Regions from separate parts of the Paenibacillus sp. FSL H7-0357 genome, predicted to be linked through region 3. Evidence: riboswitches for the same ligand, from Rfam matches in the RefSeq annotation. Region 3 holds a riboswitch; each other region holds the start of a gene.
What was found. Region 3 has a riboswitch for thiamine pyrophosphate ahead of thiC (phosphomethylpyrimidine synthase ThiC). Riboswitches for the same ligand answer to the same signal wherever they lie in the genome.
Positions count from the first base shown of each region.

Region 1 (10,464 bases), 3.3 Mb from region 3:
AATCGTTTTGAAATTTGAATATTCCGCTTTTTCTTTGGTGAACAGCTTCATTAATAAATAGCCGCTGATACTTAACGTTTCCTCAATGACTTCATTCTGTTCGGAGAATTTCTCTTGTGTTTTTTTAGCCAGCTTCCAGCTCAAATTGCCCATTTTACGGGTAGGTAGTATGAATAGAGGAATAACAAATATTCCAAGCAGCGCCAGCTTCCAATTCATAATAAAGAGCGTCACCGCAGTGGTGGCAAGGATAAATAAATTACTGGCAAAATTAACAATCGTGTTGCTGAACACACCTTGAATTCCCGAGATATCGCTAGTCATCCGGGTGATGACTTCCCCCTGTTTGACACTGGAGTAGAATTGCAGCGGCATCCGCTGGAGATGACTGTACATCTGGTTTTTCATATCATGGACGATATTTTGCGATATAAAAGAATTCAAATAATTTTGCAGCACTCCCAGCAGTCCCGAGACAACGGTTGCGCCTAATGAAGCCAGGACCAGCAACAACAGCAGATGCAGATTTTTGTCCGGCAGCGCCTGGTCGATAATATGCTGGATCAGGATGGGCGGCAAAAGCCCCAGAACTGCAGAAACACATAATACGATCATAACCAGAAGCGTTTGCTTCCAGTAGGGAAGAAAATACTTAGAAATCCGCAGCAGAAGCTGCTTGGAAATCTTCGGATGCAGCTCATCATCATCAAATTTTAGCTTGCCATGCCCAGGTCCGCCACCAAATCCTGCTGCACCAAAACCTCTTGACATTACACATCACCAGCTTTGTGTGGAATTTTGTTGTTAAGTCTCTTGCTCCTGTGCCTGCGCCAGCTTGTCGAGCAGTTGTCTGTTCATCCGCAGGAGGGTGTCAATCTCTTCCCCGGAAAACTGCTCCAGTGCCGATCCCAGTACTTTATAGGAAAAAGCCTCCCCGTTGTACCGCTTGCACAGCTCTTCTCCGGCAGGAGTAATATATAGTTTGGTTTCTCTGCGGTCCTGTTCGGAAATGACCCGGGTGACCAAATTTTTCTCTGCCAGAGCATCAATGTGAGTGCTTACCCGGCTCTTGGCAAAAACCAGCCGTTCAGTAACTTCCTTCTGTGATTGGCCCGGATTGTCTTGAATAGAGTTCAGGATGCCGATCTGATGCACCGTCAGCCCCAGCTTTGCTGCACTTTGGTGTGCAAGCTTCTTGAGCTGGCGGGACACCGCGAAAAAGGAATGATAAACCTCACTCGTCTGCTGCGGATCAATCATGTGTGCGGACCCCCTTTGCTGAATATAGTTACGTTTGTGAACAGTTAACAAAGTAAACTAATAATACACCTGAAACAGCGGGATGTAAATGCTATAATTTACCTACCACTGTATAAAGGAGTAAAGCATGAACATTGACCAAAAAGGTTTTGAGGTAAAAGGCTTAAGCTACATTATCAGATCCGCCGACCCTACAGATGCAGCGAATTTATCGATATTAAGGCTGCAGATTGACGGCGAAACCGAAAATATGGACAGAGTTCAGGGTGAGGGAGTTATCGATACTTCCGGCTTTGAACAATTGATCGCCCGGGATACGGAAGATGAAAGAAACTTATTTTTAGTGGCGGAAGCTGAAGGCAAAATTGTGGCATTTTCGAGATGTGAGGGGAATCATCTTACAAGATTCTCGCATAAAGTGGAATTCGGAATCTGTGCAGCGCGGGAGTATTGGGGGTTTGGCATCGGGAAACATCTTTTGGAACAGTCGCTTGCTTGGGCGGATGCGAACGGAATCACTAAGATCATATTATATGTATTGGAAACAAACGAAAAAGCGGTGCAGCTGTATAAAAAGTTCGGATTTGAAATCGAAGGGGTCATCACGAAGGACCGGATTCTTTCTGACGGCAACTACTATAACACGATAGTTATGGGAAGGTTTAAGTTATAAGTTTCCCCAATAAAAAAATGCAGGACCGTCTGTTACGGTCTCTGCGTTTTTTTGTAATGGGCAGCTCTGAAGTCATGTATACCGGATAATCTGCAACAAATTTTTTGCAGCTGCGCTAATGTCATCCGCCCGGGCAATGGCTGAGATGACGGATGCTCCATCGGCTCCGGCTCCGATAACCGGCTGGGCATTACCCGGCGTAATTCCACCAATGCCTACCAGCGGGATAGTAAGGCCGCAGCGCCGCAGCTCTTCAATGACCCGGGTGCCTTGCACCGCCTCGGCATCGTCTTTGGAGGAGGTCGGATAGACCGGGCCAACTCCGAGGTAGTCTGCACCATCGGCGATGGCCTGCCGGGCTTCAGGCTGTGTATGGGCGGAGACGCCGATGATCTTGTGATCACCGAGCCGCTGACGGATGGAGCGGGCCGGCTCATCCTCTTGTCCCACATGGACACCGTCGGCATCAAGCGCGATTGCCAGCTCAATATTATCGTTCACGATGAAGGGGATACGATGCTCCCGGCATATCTGCTGAAGTTGTTTGGCCAGATCGAATGCTGCTGTTCCGGTCAGCGCCCCGGGGCCTTTTTCCCGGAACTGAAACTGCGTAATTCCGCCTTCAATGGCCTGGGTCAATGTGTCTGCTGGTGAAATCCGGCAGTTGACACTGCCCATTATAAAGTACAGCTTCAGGAGCCTGCGCATCTCTTCGCTGTCGATTCTCTTCATCTCACATTTCCCCGCATTCTGTTGCCATAAGCAAAATGATTTGTAGGCCCATGTCCCGCTCCAATGCCAAGACTGTCTTCGATGGCCGCATGGATGAAAGCTTTCGCGGTATGGATTGCTTCCTTAACGGTGTTACCCTGTGCTAATCCGGCCGCCGCTGCCGCAGAGAAGGTGCAGCCCGTTCCATGGGTATGCCGCGTGGAAATGCGCGGGCTTTCCAGATAGATAAACTCGTTACCGTCATACAGCAGATCGAGGACTCCTGTCGTTCCGTCATCATGGCCGCCCTTTAGAACAACAACGCGGGCGCCCATGGAATGGATGAGCACCGCTGCCCGTTCACGGTCCGCCAAGCCGGAAATCTTCATCCCGGTCAGACTTTCCGCTTCCGGTATATTAGGTGTTGCCACCAGGGAGAGCGGCAGCAAATCGGTAATCAGCGCCTGCACGGCTTCCTGCTGCAGCAGCGGTGAGCCGCCTTTGGCGATCATAACCGGGTCAACCACCAGCTTATCCCAGCCATACTGGCGTACTTTACCGGCAACGGCGCGGATGATTTCACCGCTAAAAAGCATGCCGGTCTTGACCGCATCCGGCTGCAGATCGCTTCCGACGGAATCAAGCTGCGCGGTAACAGCCTCCGATCCGAGCGGATATACGCCTTGTACTCCGAGAGTATTCTGTGCAGTCACTGCTGTAAGTGCCGACATGCCGTACACGCCAAGCTCCTGGAATGTTTTCAGATCGGCCTGGATGCCTGCGCCGCCGCCGCTGTCGGAGCCGGCGATTGTCAGCGCTTTGAATACTTTTGTCATGTAGTCCACTCCTTTGCCGCAAGCATTATAGTGTGAGCAGCTGTACCCGTGATCTCTCCTTGTAGGTGTCTGGAGTGACCAGGGCCAGCTGGTTGAGAAATTCAATTTGGAAGGCGCCGGGGCCTTTAAGAGCTGTCCGTTCGGCTGCGATCTCGGCCGCGACACCATAGAAGGAGAGCGCCTCGGCAGCCGCTTCCAGCCATGAGCCGCCGCTGACCGCCAGAAAAGCTCCGACTACGGCGCTGAGCAAGCAGCCCGTACCGGTGACTTTGGTCAGGATGGGATCACCGTTGCTGACGACGTAGGTGCTGATGCCGTCGGTAATTACATCATCTTTCCCGGTAATGATGACCACACATTCCAGCTTTCGTGCCGCTTTATTCGCCAAAGCGATGACATCGCCATCGCCGGCACCGGCGTCAACGCCCTTGATGGCCCAGCTTTCCCCGGCAACATGGGCCACCTCAGCAACATTGCCGCGCAGGGCGGTAATGCGCAGCTCCTGGACCAGCTTATGCGTGACCTCGGTGCGGTAGGCGGTAGCACCGGCTCCAACGGGGTCCAGCACCAGCGGTACCTTATGGCGCCCAGCCGCTTGCCCGGCCAGCACCATCGAGGTGATGGCATGCTCGTTCAGCGTGCCGATGTTAAGCACAACAGCTCCCGACATCGCGGCGATGTCCGCCACCTCCTCATGGGCATCGGCCATGAAGGGCGAAGCGCCCAGGGCCAACAGCCCGTTGGCGGTAAAATTGGCCACCACAATGTTGGTGATGTTGTGCACAAGCGGATTGGCTTCACGTACTTTAGCTAAATAACTCATTATTAGTCCTCCTCAAAGTTTTGTTTGAATCAGCTTGCTGAAACTATAAGCAAAACTGCAAATATATTAAATGAACTTAAAATTAACAGTCAGCGACCCGCAGGTTGGACTATACAGTGCATGTCTGTCCTCATACATCTCATTCCTTTATGCGTTAGCGAGGCCCATTCTATTGCACTTCCACAGCAGACGGCCCCTAAATCAGCCATACATAAGTCCAGTCCCCATACATGAATCTCTAAACTTCGGTCCTTTGAACTTAGCTCCTACAGATTAACAAAAGCATCCTTGCTGTCCGTTTCTCCGCTCAACAGTCCGTTCTCGGACAGCCACGTGTGCACGTTCTCCCAGGATTTCTCCTCCTGCTGTCCAAAAGGCAGTTTTCCTGCATCCATCAGCGGCAGAAGGATTTCCAGACTTTTTGTCTCGATTGCTTGGTCGAGCGGGGCGGTAGCATCTTCGTGTGCAAACAATATTTCAAGTGCCTGCTGAGGCTGCTCCTGTACGAATTGCTGTCCTTTGCGTGCCGCATTCATGAACTTCCGGTAGTCATCCTCCTTATCCAACAAGCCCTGTTCACTGGCAACAAGCACAAGCTCATAATAGTCCGGTACTCCGTAGTCCGTCGGATCGAATGAAGTGACGGGGTGGCCTTCTTTTTCCAATATCAATGCCTCATGATTAATAAATCCGCCGATAATGCCGTCTGCGCGTCCGGTAGAAAGAGCAGGAATAAGATCGAATCCAACATCAATCAGGTTCAGTGAAGCCGGATCGCCTCCGTCGTATTTGACCATTGTCCGGAGCATCGCTTCATACAGGGGAATGGAGGAGTATCCGGCATTTTTGCCTGTGAGTTCTTTCGGGCCGGTTATCCCGCTCTCTGCGGGGACCAGAAGATGATTGAGCGGATGCCTTACGAGCGCTGCGACAGATTTTACAGGTATTCCTTCACTCCGCGCCATTAATACCTGTGGTTGGTAGCTGAGAGCCAGATCGACTTTACCTGCGGCGACAAGCTTCAAAGCATCATTGCTGTCCGCCGGCATTTGAATGTCCACCTCCAGCCCTTCTTCGGCAAAATAGCCATTCTGCTGAGCAGCATACAGGAAGGAATGAACTGCGTTCGGATACCAGTCGAGCATTATAGTCAGCTTGTGCGGTTTGCCGCTGGAATTCTCTGAAGAAGCGGCGGAGGTATCCGGGTCTTTTGCGCTGGCGCAGCCGCTTAAGAGGGTAAGCAGGCATAACAACAATAAGTATGGAATAAGTCGGTGTGATTTCTTATGTGTGGAATGATTGCGATACAGCTCAGGATGGGTCATCGGTAAAATCCTCTTTTCTGCAAAATGAGTTTTTCGAGCACAGCGATACTGAGAAACAAGGCTACACCCAAAGCGGACAGCAGCAATACGGCGGCGAACATTTCTGCACTTTGCAGATTGCCGGCCATCCGGCGGCTGAAATAACCAAGCCCCCGGCTGCCGCCCAGCCATTCCCCGATCGTCGCTCCGATCACACAGTAGACGATAGAAAGCTTAAGTCCGGAGAAAAAGGAGGGCAGCGCCAGCGGAATCTGCGTCTTGCGCAATATCTGCCAGCGGTTTGCCCCAAGCGTCAGGAGAAGGTCTCTGTACAGGCTGCCGCTTTGCCGCAGACCGTCATAGACGGCTACCACAACAGGAAAAAAGGCAGTCAGAAAGACGACAGCAACCTTGCCCCACAGGGTATAGCCGAACCACATAATAAAAATAGGTGAGAGCGCGATCAGCGGAATGGTCTGGCTGATAATCAGCATGGGATAAAGTGCTTTGGCGAGCGGAGCGAACATATGCATGCCGGTACCCAGCAGTGTTCCGCAGACAACCGAGAGGGCAAACCCGATCAGTGTCTCCTGCAACGTGGCGGGCAAATGCTCTCCGAACAGCAGCCCCCGCTTTTCAATCAGCGCTGTCCAAATTGCACTTGGCCCCGGGAGAATAAATGAAGGGATCATGTTCAGCTGTGCTGTGATCTCCCATGCCGCAATAAGCAGCACCACAAGCAGTAGAAAGGGGCCATAAGTCCGCAGCTGTTTCTTATACCATAGAGCTCTCATGCAATCTACACTCCAAATCCTCCCGCAGGGCAACAAACTGCGGTTCATAATTCATTTTGTAATGTCTGGGTCTCGGCAAAGTGACGATCAGCTCCTGCAGCCCGCCGCCAGAGCCGCCGGTCATCAAATAAATCCGGTCGCTGAGCAGCAGCGCTTCTTCAAGATCATGAGTGATGAACAGAACGGACTTATCGAGCCCGCCCCACAGCTCCAGCAGCCAGCGGTGCATCTCCCGTTTGGTGATCGCGTCCAGCGCTCCAAACGGTTCGTCAAGCAGCAGCAGTTCGTTGCCAGCAGCTAGTGTGCGCAGCAGGGCGACCCGCTGGCGCATCCCGCCGGACAGCTCCTGCGGATAAGCATTTTCCTTGCCGGAAAGGCCAAAGCGGCCGAGCATTCCGCGGATCCGGGCGAGTGCCTCGTGCCGGCTAGAGTCCTGCTTCAGCTCCCAGGGAAGCAGGCAATTGTCCAGCACGGTCCTCCAAGGCAGCAGCAGGTCCTGCTGCGGCATATAAGCGATCTGTCCAAGCCGCGAGCGTGTCGAACGAGAGCAGCGTCCATGTACGGTTATTTCACCGCCGGACGGCTCGAGCAGGCCGGCAATGATTTTGAACAGTGTGCTTTTCCCGCAGCCGCTGGCTCCAACAACGGAAATGAATTCGCCTTGGCGGACGGTCATTGAAAGACCGGAGAATACCGGATTCCTAGTCGCTGCAAACGAATAAGCCAGGTTGGTTATAGTGAGCATATTGGAATGTGGAAACCTCCTGCGGGCGTAGTTTGTTTAACGTTACTTGCCTGATCGGCGGCAACAGCAGACACAAGAAAGACCCATTCATTTCCGGAGGAAATAAATGGGTCTGAACGTCACAGTCAGTTAGCTTAGTGCGGCTCCGCTGAACAATTCTGCTCCACTTCCCTCCGCTGGTATGATCCAGATCAGGTTCCAAGGGTCCGGAGCTTAAAGCTCCGTCTCAGTCGGCCGACTCCCCTAGTGAAATAACAGGTCAATATTGAATTTGCAATTGCTAATTAATATACCATATCCCGGCAGTTTGTAAAGAGAAGCAGTCGCTCACTTTTGCTGCAGTCCGGTTATGAACAGCGTGATCATACCAGCGGGAATCGCTTCTTTGCTGGAGCCGTACCGTTTCGGCTGGCATAAGTAGAGGTCTGACTGAAGATGCAAAAAACTTGATGAAGCAGCGGTGCTTTTGGGCAAGATAAGCAAGTGTCCATGCAGTGAAAAATAGAGGGATTTTGAAAGGGGTTCATGTGATGAAGAAGCTTAGTCTGACTATCCTGCTGCTGCTAACTCTGCTGCCGGCAGGGGCATGCGGCAATAATAACAATACAGCGCCTGCGGCTACTGCCGCGCCCACAGAAGGAGCGGCTCCGGCCGGGCAGAACTCACTGGAAGCTGTTAAAGCGAGTGGCAAGCTGCGTATTGGTACGGAAGGGACATATGCTCCGTTTACTTTTCATGATGCAGAGGGCAAGCTTACCGGTTTTGATGTGGAGATTGCCAAGGAGATTACGAAACGGCTGGGGGTGGAACCCGAATTTGTAGAAACCCAATGGGATGGCCTGTTTGCCGGCATGGATGCCAAACGTTTTGATACGATATTCAACGAGGTTTCGATCACGGATGAACGCAAGGTGAAATATGATTTCTCTGAGCCGTATATCGTCTCTAAGGGAGTGCTGATCGTGCGCGAGGATAACCAGGATATTACAGCCTTCGCGGATCTTAAAGGGAAGAAGGCAGGTCAATCGCTGACCAGCAACCTGTCCGATATCGCCCGGGAGAACGGTGCGGAGATCGTCGCTGTGGATGGCTTCAACCAGGCCATAGACCTGCTGACCTCCGGCCGGATTGATGCGACCGTAAATGACGGCTTGTCCTATCTCGACTTAAAGAAGCAAAAACCAGATGCAAAGATCAAACAGGTGGATGAAACGGCCGAGGGGTCGCAAAGTGCGGCAGTTTTCCTCAAAGGAAACGAAGAGCTGGTTAATGCTGTCAGCAATGCGCTGGCTGAAATGAAGAGCGATGGAACCTATCTGAAAATATCGGAGAAGTACTTTGGGGCGGATGTGTCCAAATAACAAATGGAGCTGGCGCGAAGTTGCAGCCGAGTGTCCAAAAAGGATGTCTGAACGATGGATGACCGGAAAATTGGGATTTTCATGGATTCACTGCTGCCCCTGTTTAAAGCGGGGGTGGCTTATACCCTTCCGCTGGCGCTTGTTTCCTTTGCGCTTGGATTGCTGCTAGCTGTTCTTACCGCGCTGTTCCGTCTCTCCTCATGGAGAATCCCGAAGCTGATTGCCCGGTTCTACGTCTGGGTTATCCGCGGAACACCGCTGCTGGTACAGCTCTTTATTATCTTTTATGGACTTCCGGCGGCAGGGATTGTGCTGGATCCTTTTATTGCCGCTGTAATCGGTTTTACACTCAGTGTTGGAGCCTATTCTTCGGAAATCGTCCGGGCAGCCATCCTGTCCATACATAAAGGCCAGTGGGAAGCTGCCTTTTCCGTCGGAATGAGCCGGGGGCAGGCACTGCGGCGGATTATTCTGCCTCAAGCGGCGCGTGTATCGGTTCCGCCCTTGTCGAACTCTTTTATCAGTCTCGTAAAGGATACCTCCCTGGCGGCAAGCATTACGTACGTAGAGATGTTCAAAACAGCGCAGCAGATCACGGCGACCACCTACGAACCGCTGCTGCTCTATAGTGAGGCTGCATTATTCTACCTGCTGTTCTGCTCCGTGCTGTCCGCGCTGCAAAATGTCCTGGAACAGCGGTTTGACCGTTATTCGGCGAGATAAGGAGGAAATCACTTGATTGAAATTCGCGGCCTGCACAAATCCTTCGGTTCGCTACAGGTGTTAAAAGGTATCGACCTCAGCATGGAGCATGGCAAGGTTCTGGTGATTATCGGGCCCTCCGGCTCCGGCAAAACAACGCTGCTTCGCTGTTTTAATCTGCTGGAAATACCGGATCAGGGCAGCCTGTCGCTGGGGGGATTAAACCTTGAATTTACGCAAAACAGGAAAATTCCGCATAACACACTGATGGCCCTCCGTCAAAAAACAGGGATGGTTTTTCAGTCCTATAACCTGTTTCCGCATATGACTGCGCTTGACAATGTAATGGAGGGGCAGGTTACTGTACAGAAACGCAGCAAGGGGGAAGCCAGGAAGCGGGGGATAGAGCTGCTGGCCAAGGTTGGCCTCAGTGATAAAGTGGAGGCTTACCCCCATCAGCTGTCCGGCGGCCAGCAGCAGCGTGTGGCCATTGCCCGGGCGATGGCGGTCGATCCCGAAGTGCTGCTGTTCGATGAGCCGACTTCAGCACTCGATCCTGAACTGGTGGGCGAGGTGCTGAAGGTCATCAAGCAGCTTGCAGCTGAAGGCATGACAATGGTGATCGTCACCCATGAGATGAAGTTTGCTGCCGATGTGGCCGACCGGATCATCCTGATGGACAACGGTGTGATCCTGGAACAGGGAACTCCGCAGCAGGTGCTGGAGCAGACGGAGAATCCGCGGGCCCTGCAGTTTCTGAACCGGCTGAGCGGTGATGATTTATGAGTCGCAGTGTATCCAAGCTGCGTGGAACAAGTAAAGGCAGTCCAGGGGGAGACCCGGACTGCCTTTGCTTGTATTTAGTTCATCTCATGATGCGCGGGGGAGCGCCTGAGATGCAGTCAATAGTAGTTAGTTCTGCGTGGATGCATCATTGACTGAATTCAGATATTCCAGTGCATTGTACAGCATAACAGCCGCTTCGGCGCGGGTGAGCTCGCTTTTCGGATTAAACTTGCCATTTGCATCAAGCGTGTTGATCTTGTATTTCAGCGAACGCTGTATGCTGCCTTGGTAGGAAGGCTCCAGTGCAGCTTCATCAGCGATATCTACAGGAACAATATTGATCAGTGGCAGATTGCCAACCTTCTCCACGCCCTGAACGAGCAGGTTGGTGAACATCTCCTTAGTAATTAGCTTGGAAGGATCGATATCTGCAGGAATATCAACGTCGTTGTAATGGGCGTTGACGAAA
Region 1 is NZ_CP009241.1:3,444,391-3,454,854, forward strand. Features, by position in the region: gene H70357_RS14875 (ABC transporter ATP-binding protein) at 1-771, opposite strand, end outside; gene H70357_RS14880 (MarR family winged helix-turn-helix transcriptional regulator) at 805-1,260, opposite strand; gene H70357_RS14885 (GNAT family N-acetyltransferase) at 1,388-1,933, shown strand; gene thiE (thiamine phosphate synthase) at 2,006-2,665, opposite strand; gene thiD (bifunctional hydroxymethylpyrimidine kinase/phosphomethylpyrimidine kinase) at 2,662-3,480, opposite strand; gene thiM (hydroxyethylthiazole kinase) at 3,506-4,303, opposite strand; gene H70357_RS14905 (ABC transporter substrate-binding protein) at 4,570-5,628, opposite strand; gene H70357_RS14910 (ABC transporter permease) at 5,625-6,401, opposite strand; gene H70357_RS14915 (ABC transporter ATP-binding protein) at 6,382-7,146, opposite strand; TPP riboswitch at 7,298-7,401, opposite strand; gene H70357_RS14920 (amino acid ABC transporter substrate-binding protein) at 7,677-8,507, shown strand; gene H70357_RS14925 (amino acid ABC transporter permease) at 8,562-9,230, shown strand; gene H70357_RS14930 (amino acid ABC transporter ATP-binding protein) at 9,243-9,995, shown strand; gene H70357_RS14935 (S-layer homology domain-containing protein) at 10,122-10,464, opposite strand, start outside.
Region 1: another riboswitch for thiamine pyrophosphate. It lies ahead of H70357_RS14915 (ABC transporter ATP-binding protein); the one in region 3 lies ahead of thiC (phosphomethylpyrimidine synthase ThiC).

Region 2 (10,464 bases), 1.4 Mb from region 3:
CTGCCCGCTGCTGCATGCCGCCCGACAGCATATGCGGGTAGGCCCGCTCGAAGCCGCTAAGGCCGACCTTGGCCAGCCAGTGGCGGGCGGTTTCCCGCGCCGCAGCCTGCGGCGCGCCCTTAAGCTCACCGGCGAGCAGGACGTTGTCCTCGATGCTCCGCCAAGGGAACAGCGCGGGCTGCTGCGGCATATAGCTGATCTCTCCGCGCTGCCCTGTAACAAGGTTGCCGTTCATGCTTACCGTTCCGGCATCCGGCAGCTCCAGGCCCCCGATAATATGGAATAAAGTGCTTTTTCCGCAGCCTGAGGGTCCGACAATTGAGACGAATTCCTGCGGCTGCACTGTTAAGGATACGTTGTCCAGCACGCGGGTTTCGCGGCGGCGGTGGGTGAAGGTTTTGGAGACTCCTTTTACCTCAAGTGCAGGCGGTAAGGTCCTGGATTCAGGAATGCCGGCTGCTTCAGTGCCGGATGGCGGGTTATCTGTAATATGCGGCATTGTCGGCCATCCTCCTTTTCTAGGAACTTTTGCGCGGTTTCCAGCGCACCAGCCATTTCTCCAGCAGCGCGATAAGTGCGAACAGCACAAGACTGAGCAGCACGATGATGGCAATGGCGACGAATACGCGGTCTGTGCGGTAAGCGGATTTTTGCAGCAGCATGTAGTAGCCGATGCCCTTGTCAGCGCCGATCCATTCCGCGACAACAGCGCCCATTACGGCGTAGGTGGCCGAAATTTTAAGTCCCGAGAACAGGGCGGGCAGGGAGCCCGGAAGCTCCAGCTTGGTGAAGATCTGCCATTTGTTCGCGCCGGCCATCTTCATATAGTTCAGCATGGTCCGGTCGCTTTGCATCAGGCCGCCCATGGCAGCGACTGAAACCGGGAAGAAGCAGACCAGCGTAATCAGCACAATCTTCGGCAGCAGCCCGAAGCCGAACCAGATAATCAGCAGCGGCGCGAGCGCAATGGAGGGCACATTTTGACTGAGAATGAGCAGCGGGTAGAGCGCTCTCTTGAGCCAAGGCAGCAGATGCAGCAGCAGGGCAACAATAAGACCCACGCCTGTGCCGATAGGGAAGCCGATCAGGGTAAGGCGCAGCGTAGCCGCTGTATGTGCCCAAATGCCGGAAGCATTGCCCGAGGTTTCCCGGGCGATATCGCTTGGGCTGGGAAGAATCCATGACTCGATATGGAACAGGGATACCGAAACTTGCCATAACCCCAGAAAAAAGACGACCGCCACAAGGGGCGGCCAAATCTGTTTCCAATACGATCTCACGGCCGGTATTTCTCCGTCAGCTTGTCCATGCTGATTCCATTCGGGTTATGGGCAATTTTGATCTGGGAGATGACGCTCGGACTGCCTGCTGCAATCAGCGCTTCATGCATCTGGCGCACAACCTCAAGCAGCTCGGTGATGTCGCCCTCCATCGTGGTCTCCAGCGGGTTCACCTGATGTTTCACACCGGATTTCTGAATCACTTCGATGGCTTTGTCCACGTAAGGAATCGAATCCTCGTTGTTCGGAGTTTTGGGAATTACCTGAATGCTTAGCAATGTATTGGCCACAACATATCAATCCTCTCAGTTTAAATGGGTAATCTGCGTACAGCGCGAAACGAACATTCAATCACTTCATCCTTAATCAGTTAGCTGGCAAAAACTCATTCGTAAATGTGCTTGGAACATCCAGCGGCTGATCGAGCAGCTTCAGGCCATACATCCAGTCGGCGTAATCCTGCCAGACCTCGCTCTTCTGCTCGCCCCAGCGGACGGCATCATCCTTGTATTTCGGGCTGATCCATTTCTGGCTGGCCAGGACCAGCTTGGGATCCAGCTCGGGAACAGCTTTGGAAAGAATGGCTGCGGCTTCCTCCGGCTGATCAATGGCGTATTGATAACCTTTCGAGGTAGCCTTAAGGAAAGCCTTCACCAGCTCCGGATGTTCGGCAATTTCCTTCTCGCTCGTAGTCAGTACCGGCGTGTAGTAATCGAGCTGGGGTGCATAATCCTTGAGGTAGAGCATGTCGAGCGGTTCTCCGCGCAGCTCCGCTTCAATCCCGGTCCAGGCATAGAAGATCCAGGCAAAATCAATGTCGCGTTTCACGGCGGTGAAGAAGTCCGCTTCACCGATGTTCACCAGCTTCACCTTTTTCACATCTCCGCCTTCGGGGTCCATAATGGCTTTCATGGCCGCTTCTTCGGCAGGGGAACCCCAGCCACCGTAGGTTTTGCCTTCGAAATCCTTCGGTGTCTTAATATTGCGGTCTTTCGGTGCAGCGAACCCGGAGGTATTATGCTGAATGATAGCGGCGATGGACACGAGCGGCACCTTCTGCAGGCGGGCCAGCGTCAGCGCCTCTTGGGCACTGATGCCAAAAGCAGCTTCGCCCGAGGTAACCATCGTGTCGGACCCGGCAGCACCCGGCTGCACGATTTCAACATCCAGCCCTTCCTCTTCGTAATAGCCCAGCTCTTTTGCCGCATAAAGCCCGGTATGATTTGTATTCGGCGTCCAGTCCAGCGCGACCTTGACCTTGGTCAGCTCCTTCGGAGCGTCCGTTGCTGCCCCGGCAGTGGTTTCAGGAGCAGTGGTGCTGTTCCCGGCAGTGTCTGCTGCATTCCCGCCAGAGTTCCCATTGCTATTGCCGCATCCGGCAATGGCAAAGACCAGCATGCAGGTGAGGCTGAGCTTTAATACTTTTGTGACTCCCATTTCTCTTCTTCTCTCCTTCCAGCAACCCTAGTCTTCCAAATTCTGAATAGTCCCATACAAAAAAGGCGCCCCGAGAATCGGGACACCAGTTACTTGCGCAAGGTTGTGCTTGGGCCATAAACGGCCGTAAGCGATTGACGATTCCTACGCTGGCATTATCCAGATCAGGTATAAGGGTCAGTATCTTGTGGGATACAATCTCAGCCGGCCAATTCCAGCACCCCTGGTACTATGAAGTTATAGGTATTGCTGTGTTCTTACGGTGTATTATAGACGCCCGCTCCATAGTTGTCCAGTAGCAACTCTGCTTAGCTATCAAGCTTCAGCGGCAGGCGCCACGGCCCTTTGAGCAGAAAATGCGGCTCGGACAGCTTAAACCGCAGCTTATCCTCCCCGGGTTTTGTTTCTAAATGGAGGGTTTTCATCACGCCGTAGGTCTGGTCGGTATTCACCCAAGAGAATGAGCTGTTGTCCGCCTGCCCCGGATAGCGAATAAGGAAATACTTCAGCGTCCGTAGTTTTGCGGCATTGAAATTCACATTCACATCGACGCTGGCAGCCGTCTCGCCGGTACGTTCAATGCGGGTGAACTCTACCGGAAAGCCCGCGATTTCCGCGCGTGTGTGGAGCATTTTCTCCTGGCCGATATCAGGCAGCGGAATCTCTACTTCTGCAGATACGGCGTCACGATCTGAAACTTCAATATAAGGAATGAAGACCGTATAAGGCCAAGTGCCCGCCCCGGCAGTCTCATGAAACCGGAAGTCGGAAGGATAGGACATGGATTCAGGCTGCTCCAGTGCCGCCTTTTCTCCTGCCGCGTTCTCTATATAGAGACCTGATCCAGGCACCAGCGGCTCCAGTCCGTAAGAATGGACAGTCAGCCCGGATTCCGCCGTCAGAGTGGGCAATAACTGGACACGGACAAGCCCGCCGCCAAGGTCCACCGGAAAAGCAGTAATCCGCACATCCTGCTGTATATCGCTTGCGCCGAGTTCCCCGAGCTCCTCAGCTGTCTTCGGAGCGGTGAGCTGTAACGGACCAATGGTTGTGCCGCCCAGATGCAGGGTTAGAAGATTATCCTTCTTCAGTTGCAGCGCTTGAGTTGAACTGTAGCTGCCGTACCACTCTCCCTCCGAGGACGAACGCATATAAGAGGTGAAAGTATAGCGGTTACCGCCGATATCTGCCTCAAACTCGCTGACTTCAGGGACTTTCCGGCCGCGAAGCGTAATGCTCCCGCCAAGCTCTTGCAGGAGAACGGCATCTACGGTCAGACTTCCGTCCCCCACAGCAATGTCATAGGGTTTGCTCAGTACATAGATCCGGTCACCGGGGCTGTTCTCCACAACAGTGCCGAAGCCAGGAAGGAAACTCAGCGCCTTTCTTAACCCGGCCTGTACCTCAGGAGAGAAAGCGAGCATACCGGCAGCGATGAGTATTACTGCCGCTGCGGCCGCGAAGATATTCCGCCTCCGGGATCTCCAGGCGAGGGAACGGAAGGTGTGGACAGCGGCTTCGGGCTCCAGACGGGCAAGTGTACATGCTTTGACGCGGGCGAGCGAAGCTGCCTCCTCTTCGTCTGCCAGGTGCGGACCTTGGTCAACCTCCGGCAGAACACCTAAGGCAAGCTCTGCATCGCTGAAGCTCATAGAATCAATCATCCCGAACAGGCGCTGTTCCTCAATTTTCATGTCTTTGGCCATGTTGAGCCTCCTTTCCCTGACTCTCAGACAGGCCTAGCGCCTGCTTGATCAGCGTCCGGCAACGGTATAAGCGGCTTTCGACTGCCCTTTTACTGAGACTGAAGGTTTGCGCTAGCTGATCAAGGCTCTCATAAAGGAAATATCTGCGCAGAAACAGGCTGCGGTCCGGTTCGCCCAGCTGCTGCACGCAGCCGATCAATTCACTGGCCGTCTCTCGGGAAAGAACTTCCTGTTCGGCGGAAATCTCATTCCATGTAGCTCTGGAGGCAGCTGCTTCTCCGGTTCCGCCCCGGCGCAGCAGCTTGCGTCTCAGGTCCAGCGCTTTGTATTTGGCCAGCAGGAACAGCCAGGTGCGGAAGGAGGCGCGCTCGGGCTCATAACGGCTGATTCCGCTCCATGCCGCCATAAACACATCGCTCACACATTCCTCAACATCCTCCGCGCTTCCGGTGCCGGACAGAATACGCCAGACCAGTCTTTGCACATCAGGGCCAAAGAAATCAATCGCTTCTGCGAGTGCTTTTTTATCTTTGTTTTTGAACCGCCCGGCCCATGCCAGGCTGTCATTAGGATTGAACGTCATAGGCAACCTCCGGCGTATATACTATTCATTACTACGTCGTCCGGAGAGCAAATCACTCATGATTGTTTCCGACAGCTTATCAATCCTTGGAATAAAATCTTTTTCTGCGGCGGCTGCGGATTCCGTTCCACAGCTCTTTCAGTGTCAGGAGGATGCTGACGAGGATGCCGGTGAAGGTGAGCAGCAGTGCCAAATATTCAAAAGGAGAGTATTCCAGCATTTTGCTCCATTCAATACGTCCCTTCAAATCTTCAATGACCTGGTTCATCCCGTAGATGCCGCTCACCACTGTGAAGACGGTCAGAATCATCAGCAGCGTATCCCGGCGTTTAGCCTGGAATTTCTCCTGGTACTGGAACAGGTCGTTCAGGGTCATTTTGACTTCATCAAAAAGGGCGTCGTTGCCGTATACTTTGCGCAGCTGGATGAAGATCTCCCGGCCCTGCGACTGTGAAATCAGCTCCAGAAAATAAAACTTGGCCGAAAACTTGTTAATCAGGAAGATCAGATTCTCAATTTCATCATAATCGTGGTTGATACGCAGCCGGGAGTGGAGATTGGAAAGCTTCAACAGGACGATTTTGTGGAAAATACTAAGGAGCAGCCCGTAGTAATACTGCCCGTACATCTGATTGACCAGTGGAGTGGCTACCTCCGGTTCGGCCCGGCTCAGGCAGCAGAAGGTTTGCTCGTTGGTCATATAGTAGGTATCCGGCCCCCAGCGGTTGTACGAATGTGCCTGGCAGTACTCTTCGATGTACTCGGGATCGCTGGCGCTGATATAGGGTTTTCCGTCCAGATTCAGCCCATCCAGCTGGGAGGCGCGGTAACGCAGCTCCACGCTGATTTCGTCTGCGTCCTCCTGCCGGTTGAAGCCATAAAAGGCTTGGACCAGCATTCGTTCATCAACGAAGAAGGGAAGCGTCTCGAAGTAGGCCCCGTCAATTTCCGATTGGTCCATAAACGGCTGCAGGCCATCGGCCAGATTCCTGAACACAAAATCCTCCACCTGATCGAAGGTTTTGTCCTGGCAATGGATATGCGTATGTTTGTCCTGGTAGGAGACATCCTCGAGTGTGCGGAAACGGTCGGCGAATTCCAGCGCGGTGCTGAAGGGCAGGTTCTCTTCCTCGATGCGGACTCTTACGGTCAGAAATCCAAGCTGAAACGGACAAATGAATACATCCGTCGAGAGTACCCGGAAGTTTATGGATTGCTGTGTCATTTCCAGTATGCAGGCCAGCTCGTTTACCCGGGAAAACCGGCGGAAGGAATCTTCCTTATCCTTGTCCCGCGGGAATAGGACATGGGCTGCGAACGGCAGATAGCTGCGCTCCATTTTCTCATGGGATACGCAGTAGCTTTCGCCGTAATAAGCATCCTCCAGCTCTTTGTTGTCGAGAAAAAATCGGGTGAAGCCGTCAAGCCCAAGCTGCCGGGCCAGGCTCTTGTCCTCACCGTCCTTGATGGAGAAGGGGAAAATAAACTGCAGTAGAACGGTATGTAGTGTAGGTTCGGTGTGTTCGGAGAAATGCTCAGTCATTAACGGTTCCACCCTTATGCACAGGATATTGACATCTTCTATATTACCCTAATTTCCAGGCTGCCAAGCTGAGCACAAATAGGATTCCTGCAAAAATGGCCAGCGCCTGCAGCCACGGCGATGACATACATCCAGCTCCATGGCGGGAGAAAAGCATAAGTGAGTTCATGATTTTGTCCCGGATTCATTCTGAACCGGACGGGTACACTATAATAAGCACACATATTGGAAAGGAGCTGTTTCGTCAATGGATAACAATGAGCTGGAGCAAAATATCATCAAAGCGCTGGATGACAATAAGTTCGGTTCCTTCGGCACGATAGAAGCCGGCAACAAACCTAAGGTGCGTTATATGGCGGTATTTCATGACGGCTTAAACATTTACCTCGCTACCAATCGGAAGACGCATAAGGTAGAAGAGCTGAAGGATAATCCGCATGCTTTTCTGTTGCTTGGATATGAAAAGGGCGGCGGCAAGGATGTGCTGGAGATCGAAGCAACAGTCGCGGTCACCAAGGATGAAGGCTTACGGGCCAAAGTATGGAACAAATCACTGGAGCAATGGTTCAAGGGACCGGATGATCCTGACTATGTCATTCTGGAGCTTGCACCGGCACGGATAGAGTATGTTGGCAAAAACGAAGAGCATGGCGTTTGGCAGCCTACAGCTGCCGTTAACGGCTAATAAACCTAAGATATGAAGCAGCTGGCCATCTTAAACCCTACGGTTTATAGATGGCCTTTTGCCGTCCGGAAGATAGCTGGCTTATGGTAAATCATGTTATAATTACTGGACTGAAATCTGACATCTAGAGGCGAGGAGAATGCACATGAACTGCAGTGAGTGCTCTGACATCGAACCGGTAGAGGACGCAGGAGAATTAAAGATGCGGCCCTGCCCGATCCGGAATAGCCGCCTATGCTTCCAGAGAGGAGCTCATGGATTTGCTGGAGCTTCTGGATGGATTGCAGAATGAGTGGGCTACGCCGCTGTCCCTATGTATAAAAGGGCATACCCGGCGTATTCCTGTAGAAATCTGGCTGACGCTGGAATAGCTGAGCGTCCGGTTTGCCAGTGATAATCTGATAACGATCATTTCCAATCATGATTTCTGCAGCCATTTGCAGCCGATCGTGAACTTTAACGAAGAAATTGTGGGTTTTGAATTGCTGCTGCGGCCACTGCCGCAGGGTAGCCCCTTTCAGCCCTATGAGTTGTTTGACCTTCGAAGCGATTCATCGTTTGGAAGAGGACCCGGAAGATTTTGTATTTGAAGCTTCTGCGATCAGGACGACCGGAAACAGAGAAGCGTACTCAATATTGTGAACCGGGCCGGTTCCTTTGGTGCCAAGGTGCTTGCCGAGGGAATCGAACGGCGGGAAGAGTTCCTCTTCTGCCGGGACATCGGCATTGATCTGGGCCAGGGGTATCTCTTCGGGAAGCCGGATGACAAGCCCCCGGCTAGTTTTGGAAACCGTGCATAATCAATACAACCTATATCCTCCCCGAAGCGCAGACGGTCATCCGCCGCCTTCGGGGATTTTATGATGTCCTGCCATTTCCACCGAGAAAGGGATTGAAAGCTAAATGAGCGTTACATTGTTATATGTTGAAGATGACCGGGAGATTGGCAGTGCGGTTTCCGCCGATCTTCGGGAACGCCAGTATGCCGTCCGCTGGCTGGAGAGCGGTGAAGGGGCAGTGGAGGCGGCTGCCGGCTGTCAGTTGGCCATTCTCGATGTCATGCTGCCCGGTCTTGACGGCTTCACCATTGGGCAGCGGCTGAAGCGGACGTACCCGGGGCTGCCAATTCTGATGCTCTCCGCCCGCACCTCCATCGACGATAAGCTCCAGGGGCTGGAATTCGCCGATGATTATTTGACCAAGCCGTTTCACCCGGATGAGCTGGCTGCACGGATTGAAGTCCTGCTGAGAAGGAGCGGTGCTGCGGCACCTGCACCGCTAAGGATTAAGCATCTGATCGTCCATGAAGGGGAACACCTTATTCAAGAGGCGGCAAGCGGCAAAGAAATCCTGTTAACCGGCAAGCAGTTTCAGATATTCTCCTACCTGCTCCGCCATCTTGGGCAGATTCTGACCAAGGAACAGATCTATGAAGCCGTCTGGGGTGAGGCTTACATAGAGGGGGACAAGACGCTGATGGTACATATCCGTTATTTGCGCGAGAAGCTGGAGCTTGACCCGGCAGCACCGGAGATTATAGAGACGGTCCGGGGAATCGGCTACCGGGTGAGAGCATGAAGGCCAGCGGGCGCTCGCACAAACTGCGCAGCTCGCTGCTCTCCCGTTATCTGCTGATTATTGTTGCTGCGCTGCTGTTCCTGCCTGTCATGATGACGGCAACTTTTGTCGGATACGGCGTATTCAGCGCATGGACCCGGGAAGGTCCGCCTGATGAATATGCCCCTTACTCCAGCATCACCAAGCTGGAGAAGATGTGGCATCAGGAAGCGCTGGGTCTGCTGGGCAAACCGCCGGAGGCGATCAATGAGCGGATGCGGCAACTCAGCAGTGAGTATTCTTTGGCCGGGATGTTCTGGGTAGACAGCCACGGGAAAACCAGGCTAAGCCTTATGCCGGAAGATCCCGAGCTGCAGAAGCAGGTAGAGGGTGATGTTTTGCCCGCGCAGTGGAGTGCTGCAGAAGCGGTTGCCTTTATGAAAAAGAGCACAGAGCTTAATCCGCTCGCCATTGTCGCCTTTGTAGGAGACCGTGCGGAAGCCGGAGAAGGTTTTATGGTGATGCAAATTCCGGATGCATTGAGGGATGAAGAAAGTATTGATGGGCTAAGCTCGTGGTATTTAATCGTTCTGGTTTTGTTTTTTGCCGGCTTCATTGTGGTGTCGCTGCTGTTCTTCATAGGGATCCGAACCCGGCTGCTGCGCCTGCAGACGGCCATGAGTTTCACGGGCGGGGCCGGAATTCCGAAGTCTGTTACTTCCGGCGGCAGAACGGATGAGATTGGCCGTCTGGAGGAGGCCTTTAATACGATGGTGACTGAGCTTACTGCCAGCCGGTCCAGAGAGGCGGAAGAGGAGGGACTGCGCAAGCGCCTGGTTTCGGATCTGTCGCATGATTTGCGGACTCCCCTCACCGTAATCCGTACTCATCTCCATGTGCTGGGCAAGGAAAGCCTATCGCCGCGCGGGCAGGAATCGCTGGAGCTGATGGATGAACGGATTGCCGGGCTCAGCGTGCTGATCGAGAATCTGCTCTCTTATAATCTGCTCAGCAGCGGAAAGATAACGCTGAAGCTGGAGCGCAGGGACGTGCTGCGGCTGCTGCGCGAAAGTGCCGCTGCCTGGTATCCGCTTTGGGAGAAGGAAGGGTTCCAGGTTGATATTGACCTGGAGGGTGAACCTCTATACTGGACTATAGACGAGAGCTGGTTCCGCCGGATTCTGGACAACCTGTTTCAGAATATCCTGCGCCACGCCCGCTGCGGACTATATGTAGGCATTGCGCTGGAAGTCCGGGACAGCCGCCCTGTGATTGTCGTCTCGGACCATGGCAAGGGAATGATGAGCAACTCCGACTCCAAAGGGGCGGGACTTGGTTTGTCTATTGTAGAGCTGCTGCTTAAGCGGATGGAGCTGGAGTGGACGGTCGACAGCAGTGAGCAGGGTACCTCTATTGTCATTTCTCAGCGCCGGGACAAAATTTAAACGAAATTTAAACTTGCTGCCGCCGCTCTTTTAACCTTGGGACGTTATGCTAGTTACCGAGGTGAACGAGAATGAAAGAAACTGTGATTGAAACAAAGGATTTACTGAAGGAATACCGCGGCCGGGCTGCGGTGGAGCGTTTGAACCTGAATATCGGCAAAGGTGAAATTTACGGCTTTCTTGGACCCAACGGCGCAGGCAAAACAACGACTATCCGCATGCTGCTGG
Region 2 is NZ_CP009241.1:431,872-442,335, forward strand. Features, by position in the region: gene H70357_RS01930 (ABC transporter ATP-binding protein) at 1-499, opposite strand, end outside; gene H70357_RS01935 (ABC transporter permease) at 519-1,280, opposite strand; gene H70357_RS01940 (thiamine-binding protein) at 1,277-1,570, opposite strand; gene H70357_RS01945 (ABC transporter substrate-binding protein) at 1,647-2,717, opposite strand; TPP riboswitch at 2,842-2,952, opposite strand; gene H70357_RS01950 (hypothetical protein) at 3,026-4,423, opposite strand; gene H70357_RS01955 (sigma-70 family RNA polymerase sigma factor) at 4,401-5,006, opposite strand; gene H70357_RS01960 (hypothetical protein) at 5,086-6,549, opposite strand; gene H70357_RS01965 (pyridoxamine 5'-phosphate oxidase family protein) at 6,797-7,234, shown strand; partial or broken gene H70357_RS34915 (EAL domain-containing protein) at 7,846-8,034, shown strand; gene H70357_RS01970 (response regulator transcription factor) at 8,138-8,812, shown strand; gene H70357_RS01975 (sensor histidine kinase) at 8,809-10,236, shown strand; gene H70357_RS01980 (ABC transporter ATP-binding protein) at 10,308-10,464, shown strand, end outside.
Region 2: another riboswitch for thiamine pyrophosphate. It lies ahead of H70357_RS01945 (ABC transporter substrate-binding protein); the one in region 3 lies ahead of thiC (phosphomethylpyrimidine synthase ThiC).

Region 3 (10,464 bases):
TTTTTGAATGGCCGGTACTCCGCCGCGGTTCTTGGTTACGCATTCCGTCGCAGCTTGCAAAAACTGCTCAAGCCGTATCTCCGTTTCACCGATATGCCGTGCCTCATGAATGGAGCGGAAGAACTCATATTTGCTTTCGTCCAAGGCGCGGGCCTCGTAATGGAAATGCAGCAGCATTCCGATGATCTGAAACATACTGTGGCATAAAAACGATTTGAACTCGAACATCCCTGTATCTCTCCGGCCGGACATGGACGCGACATATGCGCTTAAGCGGCCGAAAGCCAAGTCGAACTCCTGCCGGTTCAGCTCTGCACCGAAGGCATCCTGATCGAAAGCGGGACCCTGCCGCCCCTCCTCGCCGTTATCTACCAGCAAACAGTGATCCGGGAGAAAGAAGCGGCGGTCCAGCAGCTTCATCAGATCATCCGTATAGATCGTATGCAGTTCACTCAGCTCAGTGAAAACCCGGCTGACCGCGAGATTCAGGAACATATTTGCACGGATGCCCGCGGTGAATACCTGATCTGCAAGACGGACGAGCGCCTCATACCCAGCCTCCTCCAGATTAAACAACAGGCGGACATGCCCCTCCAGCGGAGACAGCCGGCGGAAGGTCACCCTGCTGCCGCTGCTTTGCAGCAGAGAACGAATGCTGTTCTCCAGCCACTCCTCTTTGCGGCTATTCGCAGCGGGTTCGTCGCCCGTATCAGCAATTAGCAGCACAAATCCCGGAAAGGGGAATGTTACCCGCAGCGCTTCCTCGTCGTACTCCACTGGAAAGCCGGAAACCAGTTTGTCCAGAATATAGTCCGCAGATTGCCGCTTGTCGCTTCTCCAGTCCACATGCTGAAGCAGCGGAATCCGCTGCGCCGTTTTTTTCAGAACGGCAAGCAGTGAAGCGGCCTCCAGTCTGGGCTTCAGGATATAATCGGCAACCCCGCTTTGGAAGGTCGAACGCACATATTCGAACTCACTGAAGCTGCTGAGCACGATCACCTCAATTTCCGGATACATCCCCTTGACGAGCCGGATCAGCTCTTCCCCGTCCATCACAGGCATAACGATATCGGTCAGGATGATATGCGGACGCTGTAATTCAATTAATTCAAAAGCCTCTCTTCCGTTGGAGGCCTCGCCCGCAATCTGAAACCCTTCCCCTTCCCAGTCCAGCAGATGGATTATCCCCTGCCGTACCAGCATTTCATCGTCCACCACCAATATTTTGCAGAACGTTGTGTCCATGGCTTCTCCTTTTTACGAACAAAAATACACTAAAAAACAAAATGAAACCCGCTTGATTAAGGGGTTCCATCTCATTGAAACAAACTTATCTATCAGAAATGAAACAGCTTTCATAATCTGATTTACATTATAGGTATACGCCCGGAGACTGTCAATTGAGAGGGAGGAGGGCGATTAGGCTATAGTCCCCGACCGACAGTTTATTTATAGATCAGACCTCCGCCTTCCTTAAACTCTTCTGCTTTGTCCCGCATCCCTGCGGCAATCATCTCTTGCTCCGGTTCTTCTTGTCCATCCTGCAACCTCGCCGTATCGCGGATACCATGAGAAATGCGCATACTGCAGAACTTGGGTCCACACATAGAGCAGAAATGAGCCGTTTTGGCTCCTTCCGCCGGAAGGGTCTCATCATGATATTCCAGCGCCCGTTCCGGGTCGAGTGACAAATGGAACTGATCCCGCCAACGGAACTCGAAGCGCGCTTTGGAGAGTGCGTTATCCCGATCCTGCGCCCCCTTGTGTCCTTTGGCCAAGTCGGCTGCATGGGCGGCAATTTTATAGGTGATGACGCCTTCCCGCACATCATTTTTGTTAGGCAATCCTAGATGCTCCTTCGGGGTAACATAACACAACATCGCCGTTCCGAACCAGCCGATCATCGCCGCTCCAATAGCCGAGGTGATATGATCATAGCCGGGTGCAATATCCGTAGTCAGTGGACCCAGTGTGTAAAAAGGAGCGCCATGGCAAAGCTCAAGCTGTTTATCCATATTCTCTTTGATCAGATGCATCGGTACATGGCCCGGACCTTCCACCATCACCTGAACATCATGCTTCCAGGCAAGCGAGGTTAATTCACCCAATGTCTCCAGCTCGGCAAACTGGGCTTCATCATTAGCATCGGCAATGGAGCCTGGCCGCAGCCCGTCACCCAAAGAGAACGCCACATCATAAGCCTTCATGATTTCACAAATATCCTCGAAATGCGTATAGAGAAAGTTCTCCTGATGATGGGCCAGGCACCAGGCCGCCATAATTGAACCCCCTCTGGAGACGATGCCCGTCATTCTTTTGGCCGTTAATGGGATGTAACGCAGCAGTACCCCGGCGTGAATGGTGAAATAATCCACTCCTTGCTCCGCCTGCTCGATCAGAGTGTCCCGGTATACCTCCCAAGTTAAATCCTCAGCCTTGCCGTTTACCTTTTCCAAAGCCTGATAGATAGGCACTGTCCCGATAGGTACCGGAGAGTTGCGGATAATCCATTCACGGGTGGTGTGAATATTTTTGCCTGTCGACAGATCCATAATATTATCCGCTCCCCAGCGGGTAGCCCATCTCATCTTCTCAACTTCTTCATCAATGGAAGAGGACACCGCCGAATTCCCGATATTGGCATTGATCTTCACCAGGAAATTCCGCCCGATAATCATCGGTTCACTCTCAGGATGGTTAATATTCGCTGGAATGATCGCACGGCCGCTGGCTACTTCCTCTCTAACAAACTCAGGGGTTACATTTTCCCGGATTGCGATAAATTCCATCTCCGACGTAATCAGGCCTCTGCGCGCATAATGCAGCTGGCTGACATTGCCGCCTTCTCTGGCTCTCAAGGGCCGACGCTGCAATCCCGGAAACACCTCTGCCGCCGACTTCTCCGTGAGATTCCCGTTATCCTCCGGCTTGACCGTTCTTCCTTCGTAAGATTCGGCATCTCCCCGCTCCGCGATCCACTGAAGCCTGTGAGGCGTTAACCCCTTGCGGATATCGCTATAGGCTTCATCGTTAGTATAAGGCCCGCTTGTATCATAGACACGGACAGGAGCATTCTCCGCTTCTCCGGCCGTACCCGAGGTTCGGCTTAATGTAATCTCGCGCATCGGAACTTGAATATCAGGCCGTGAGCCCTCCACATACACCTTGTGACTTCCCGGAAAAGCACACAGATCGACCTCATGTTTCTTCTCTTGATTCGGCATCTTATTTCCTCCTTAAGGTTTGAGTAAATAAGAAAACGCGCAAAAAAGCCGCTCCACATGGAGCGGCTCAAAAATCCATATAAGGCTAACGCCAACAATGAAATAAAGGTCCGACTCCACTTTCCTACGCTGGTATGATCCAGATCAGGTTCAAGGGTCCAGGAATGCATTTTTCCCGTCTCAGCCTATTCAGGCTCCCCTAGTGGTTTCTTATTTAGTTATGTTTAAGTTACAGAGAAATCCAGCAATTGTCAACCGGTGTTCTTAATAGAGCTTTGGATAAACATGTCCTCTTTTATGAAAAATGCTGAGCTATATTACTTAGATACTCTTCCTCAACCGTATTTTTCTTCATACTTATGAGCATTTTCGCATCTTCTCCCACTACATAACGGAATTTGCTTGTACCGTCTGTGGCCGCTTGATAAATAGTGTCAGCTACAAGTTCTGGTGCCGAGGCATAGTCTGGAGCTTTTTCCATTTCCCCTAATTTACCCAGAAAGGCAGTAGTAAATGATTTATAATCCGTTAAGCCATCATTAAAAAAGAACTCCATCGATCTTCCGCCAAAGTCCGTGCTAATGGCTCCTGGTTCAATCAACTTTACTTTGATGTTTTGTGATGCTAATTCAAAAGATACGGATTCAGAAAAACCTTCTACCGCGAATTTAGTGGAGTGATACAGAGACATCGTAGGAAAGGTCACGATCCCTCCCATTGAAGAGATGTTGATTAGCAACCCTTCCTGATTAGATCTAAAATGAGGCAGCATGGCTTTAGTCATACTAATAAGACCAAAAACATTCACTTCAAATTGTCTGCGGATCTGCTCATCCGTAGCTACTTCTATAAGTCCCATTGTCCCATATCCGGCATTGTTCAGGAGAACGTCAATTTTACCAAACCGCTGAATAGCTTCAGATAATGCAGATTGAATGGTATCTGTTTTCTCAACATCTAACCGCAACACCAACACATTGTCCAATGTAATGAATTCAGTTTCTTTTTCAGGTGCACGCATCGTGGCTACTACGTTCCATCCTCTTTCAGCAAAATGTTTTACTGTAGCTCTCCCAATGCCAGATGAAGCACCCGTGATAAAAATTGTTTTCATTAAAATTCCTCCTAAAAGTATCTGAATTCGCTAAATGCTGCTCTTCTCTTCCTCTAACTGCTCCATGCTTAACAATCCCTCGGCAATAGTTGTAAGTTTAGCTTTATATTCTGCTATCCCAATCTGGATGCAGATGATCTGGGCCGGGTGCATTTCATCTTTATAATGTGAATACTGCTCTAATAACTGATCTAACTTTTTTTGTGATTCCTCTTGTACTTGCTTCAACCAGAAAATCACCTTGTCATACCCCACAAATCGGCCAAAATAAAGCCTCATCATAAAATCGGATTTCTTACTACTGTCTCCCTCTAGTGGCGCTAGTAAATAGTCGTTAAAACAATCTCGCCCTTTAGCCGTTATGTTATAAACATTCTTGTTTGGCTTACCTTTCTGGGGCACAATTTCCTTGGTTATTAATTCTTCCTTCTCCATTCGGGCAAGCGTAGGATAAATCGTGCCATAACTAGAGCTATAGAAATTAGACAACACATTCTCCAATAACTGCTTTATTTCGTAGCCAGTCAACGCTTCTTTCATGAGCAAGCCTAAAATAACATCCTGACTGTTCAAGAATAGCTCCTCCTTATTTAAAACATCTACATATTACACTCAGTAATATATCAGACCAATATATATCACGTCAATATATAATATTTAAGCAAAAAAAACCGAGTGAAGTCAGCAGTGAATGCCTGAAATCAACTCGGCTTGTCATTTGTACTTAATTTGCTGAACTAAAATATTCTGATAAAATCCCCACCAAAACTTGCTTATAATCATTTAAGTCATAAGAAGAGTTATTTACTTTTTTCTTGGCTATGTTTATGCCGTTAAATATTTCTTCTTCCAATTCCCTTCTTGCCTTTAGTACCTCCAAGGTTCCTTCTAAACCTGTATAACCCTGTTTTTTTCCATACCCTTGGTTAGTATAATATTCAATAAATCCCTCCGACCATTCTTTAGGTCTTTCCTTAACGGCCTTTCTGAAAGAATGATCAAGATCATTCTGCTCTACGTAAAGCAGCAATGGATTCAGCCGCTCCACAATCGCTGCCAGTTCTAGAACATAATTTATAACGTCTTCCTTCTGTGCACCATATTTAATCATTCCAATGGTCACAGGGTTTTGTATAAAACAACAATCAAAAACAAAGGTGTCTGGGCCATTTAAAATATTCGCCGAAAATCCCTTCCAACGCTCTGTTATCAGTTTCCTGTTTTGAGCTAGCGACAATTCATAAACATCATTTTTGGCAACTGCCTGCAATAACTCATCTGGAAAATCCGGCCCATATTCATTTGCGATTTTTCGATATTCCAGGAAAGAATGGCTACCTTGTTTAATCACACGATTATTCAACAAATCCCGAAACTTCTCATGGGTACCCAATAATTCATCGAATTCATTTTTCTCGAGACAGGCGACTCCCTCATAATCCGCTGGATGCTCCAAATCCCCTTCTAAAAACAGCTGAGATTTAAGGTTCATTTCCGTAAGAATTTCATGAACTAATTGAGCCGTTGTTGTTTTCCCGAATCCTGGTAATCCCTCAATCAAGACTAACTTCGGTTTCATAATAAAATCCCTCCAATCATTAGTAGGAGGATATGTAGGTTAGGAGCGATAGAGATGCGGTTTCCCACGACAATAAAAGCGGATACCCTAAGGTATCCGCAGAATGGGTTTAAATTACACCTTTCCCTGCATACCCTGTAAGATTAAAGAAAAGCATGCCGAATAAAATAGTGTAATCACTATTACAGGCATCCTTTCGCATTGTTAATCTTTACAGAGTAATCCACATGATCAGGTTAACGCTCCTTTGTATGCATCTCTATTAGTTAGATTAACATTGAGCAGAGATAAATACAATCCGGGAGCCTTCTTCAAACCTCCCCCGCTAGTCTAGTTGATACAGATTCCACTTTTGCGCGTTTGTACCATTGTCATCCCAAATTTGAACGTTGGTTCCATTTGCAGTACCAGCAGCAGCAACATCCAGAGCTTTCCCACTGTTGCTGGCAATCAATTTATAAGCACTTCCAACTTTAACAATGCTCCACTTCTGATTGGAACCGCCGCCATAACTCCATAATTGCACATTCGATCCATTGGCAGTCCCCATCTCAGCTACATCCAAACCTGTATTACTATTGACGTTAATAACCTTATACAATCCTCCGCCAACATCTGTGATTGTCCACTGCTGAGCACCCGTTCCGTTATCGTCCCAGATCTGTACATTTGTGCCGTTTGCAGTGCCTGCAGCAGCTGCGTCCAATGCTTTACCGCTGCCTACGTTAACCATTTTGTAGGTTTTACCAGAAACGATACCATCACTTGGAGGCGTTGCTGACTTTATCTGCTCTCTGACAAATTTACCGGATGCCGTTAACTGCGCGTCAGACCAACCACCATAAGGGCTTGCGCCAGGCGTCAATGCAGCGGAGGCTTCCGTCTTATCACATAACGACCAGTTGGTCCAACTCAGTTTTCTGTCTTTCATAAAATCCGTCCATACTTTAGATTCGGCAAGGAAAGGACCACCATCTCCGGAAGCGTCACTCGTTCCCCACTCTGTGATGAATACGGCTACACCTTTGTTCCTTGCATAATCAATACGATCTCTCAGCAATGAACCGTGAGTCCCGGCATAGAAATGTGTTGTATACATAATGTTGCTTTGGGCGATAGGGTTATTGGCGGCATCATGCACATCCTGGCTCCATGTTCCGGTTCCTACGATAATGATTCCATTCGTATCAATGGATCGGATAACCGGGATCATTTCCTCTGCATATGGCTTAATGTGGCCGTTCCACGTAGCATACCCATTAGGCTCATTGGCGATTTCATAGATCACATTCGGATAGTCCTTATACAAATTGGCCATTTCTGCAAAAAAACCTTTTGCCTGTTCTTTATAAATATTCGGATCCTTTTCACCCAGCACATGCCAATCGATAATCACATAGATTCCCAGATCAATCGCAGCTTGTACAGCTTCTTTCACCTTGTTTTTTTGCGAAGGATCATTGATATAGCCGCCATCTTGCGTATACATAGCTGGCCGGAATAAAGTTATTCCCCAATTGTCTCTCATCCATTTCATGCTATCATAATTCACGTACTCCCCAAACCATTGCAAACCATGGGAACTCATCCCCTTTAATTGGATCGCTTCTCCCGCCTGATTCACTAATTGGTTCCCAGAAACTCGCAGTTGGCCATTTTGGGCTACGACCGAATTAGCTTCGGCATTCACCTTTTGCGGGGGGACGAAAGATACAGTCATGAAGGTGATAATTAATGCACAAAAAACCGCAATCATTTTTTTGAACATATAAAGCTACCTCCTTAAATGGTTTGCTGTACTTTCCCGTGCTCTATTTTCCGAAAAGATCCATCCCCCTTCACAAAGTTTGCAAATCTATGGGGTATGTCTTGGTGTTTCATTAACAATGTAAAAGGGTGAAAGGAATGGCTTGAGGGATGGTAGTTATCTAATCGTTAGGGTGTAGTCGATAGGCATTATGAGGTGCATTAGCATATGGAGGCGGTTAGATCATCAGATCTAAGAAGAATTATCGTTCTAGCATAGCAGATATGATTAAGACACATAACATATGGGGGTTTCTTATGAAATCCCCATGCTCAGAAAACGCTTACATATTCTGTTATATTATACAATCATCAATCGGTTTTTAATACCAAACGACATCAAATTTCCATAAAAAAAGTGAAGCGCTGTTTCATTCAGCACCTCACTTTTACTATGATGAAATTCAAGCAACACGCTCATATCTTGACGACTTTATTTCCGCCAAAAGCTTGAACAGTCTGCCTTATCCAAAATATTAAACTCGATCATCTTCTCAAGTAATGAGAAATCAACCGGACTCTCCCAACGGATACGTACCAACTGCTTGGTATGATCATAGCCAGCCTGCACAATTTCAGCAGAAAAATGATTAATCCCTGCGATTTCAGGGGCAACAGCCATATGATGTTTGGCTACGCTAAAGCCAATAATGTATGTGCCATGATCGGTGAACATAGGCTGGTTCCAGCCAATTTTCGGCATTAGGTTTGGAAATTTCTTGATTACCCAAGCCAAAACCTCTTCCACTCGCTCCCGATGTTCCGGGTTATCAATTTGCGCTAAATATTCTGCAAAAACTTCCATATCATGCCCCCCTAAAATAAAATTTATTTAATACATTAGCAATTATCCGTTTTTGATTTTCTGTAGGCTAAGGGTGTCATATTCATCTCCTTTCTGAATCTTTCTATAAAATAGCTGGTGCTGTTGAATCCAACCTTATAGGCAACTTCTGTAACATTAGATTCTGCTTGTTGCAGTAAGACTAAGCTTTTTTGTATTCGATAATCCATAACATAATTCAACGGAGTTATCTTTAACATTCGTTTGAAATATCGGCAGCATTCAGAACGGCTCAGTTGGCCTGCTCTTGCAATATCATCTAAAGTGATTTTTTCAGCGTAATGCAAATATATCCAACTCAACATTTGCTTCATCCGATGGCTCTTTACCATTTCCATCTGGTCGTACTCTAATTGAAAGCCATTGATGATTAAGTTTTTCCAAATTAGTGCCAGGTGCATGGTAATATCAATTTCAAAGCAGGGGGATTTTTGTTGAATCCATTGATTTATTTTCACAATGGCATCTAATACATTTTTCCCCCAAGGCTTATCAGCATCTATAAATAAATAGGGTAAATTAGTCGCTTGAATATAAGGGGTTACATAGGTTGTATACAGCTCTTGTGATAAAACGAAATGAGGAGAAACATTTAAACAGATATAGACGCAACCCGATTTATTCTTTTCTTCGGCCATGTGTAGGCAGCCACTATTTATAAATACCCCCTCCCCTTGTCGTACTACTAATTTTTCTTCATTTATTTGAAAGATTGCTTCCCCTTTTATAACCAGAACAAACTGAATTTCATCATGCCAATGAAGCGGTATATATCCATTTATATTTTGATTAATCGTTGTTTCGTAACATGCAACCGGTAGTACGACCGTTCGATGCTCAGTAAGCTCTTTTAAGCTTTGATCAATCATGAAATTTTTAATTTGCAAATGACCACAACCTCAATATATTTATACTTTAACATCCAATATAGATATAATTAAAAAGATTTTTCACCTATTATAACACTATTATTATATTATAAGGTGGGGAATCATCATGGATAGATCAGCCAGAAGAACAGGATTGTTTCTTGTTATAACAGGGGCTATATTTTGGGGGATTAGTGGTACCGTTTCAAAAAAACTCTTTCAGCAATTCACAATCGATGTAAATTGGCTTGTAGCAACACGTTTGCTCATAGCTGGTGCTTTACTCTTAACCGTTCAGTTTTTCATAAAAGACCGTTCACAACTATTCAGTGTATGGAAAAATAGAAAGACAGCTTGCCAACTCCTTGTCTTCGGTTTGGTTGGTATGCTCTCCGTTCAATACACGTACATGGCATCGATCAAATCCGGTAATGCTGCTGTTGCAACACTATTACAGTGTTTAGCCCCTATAATGATTATCATCTATTTAATTCTTCGCAAACACATTGTCTTAACACGAAATGATTTGGTAACTATTTGCCTTGCTTTAGTTGGTTGTTTCTTCTTACTAACAAACGGCTCGATCTCTCAACTATCCGTGCCAAAAATCTCAATAGTTTGGGGGCTTTTATCAGGAATATCCCTAGCTTTTTATACCCTATACGCAATTCCTCTCTTGAAGCAATACGATTCCCTCGTCATTGTCGGTTGGGCTATGATAATCGGTGGTTTCGGATTAAGCCTTATCCATCCACCTTGGCAGTCAGACTTTAAAAACTGGACGCTAGAAACCTATTTATACTTAATCTTCGTTATTCTATTCGGCACAATGATAGCATTCTGGTTCTATATAGAAAGTTTAAAGAGCCTTTCAGCAAAAGAAACAAGCCTTCTAGGTAGTTTGGAACCACTAGCTGCTATATTAACAACTGTATTTTGGTTAAAAGAGCCTTTTGGCTTTTTCCAATGGATTGGTACAGCATGTATCATCGGACTGATTTTGTTAATGACATTGAATAAGAAGTCTA
Region 3 is NZ_CP009241.1:6,760,732-6,771,195, forward strand. Features, by position in the region: gene H70357_RS29820 (response regulator transcription factor) at 1-1,245, opposite strand, end outside; gene thiC (phosphomethylpyrimidine synthase ThiC) at 1,446-3,224, opposite strand; TPP riboswitch at 3,329-3,435, opposite strand; gene H70357_RS29830 (SDR family oxidoreductase) at 3,520-4,338, opposite strand; gene H70357_RS29835 (PadR family transcriptional regulator) at 4,369-4,911, opposite strand; gene H70357_RS29840 (P-loop NTPase family protein) at 5,063-5,917, opposite strand; gene H70357_RS29845 (cellulase family glycosylhydrolase) at 6,243-7,685, opposite strand; gene H70357_RS29850 (iron chaperone) at 8,157-8,528, opposite strand; gene H70357_RS29855 (AraC family transcriptional regulator) at 8,564-9,454, opposite strand; gene H70357_RS29860 (DMT family transporter) at 9,564-10,464, shown strand, end outside.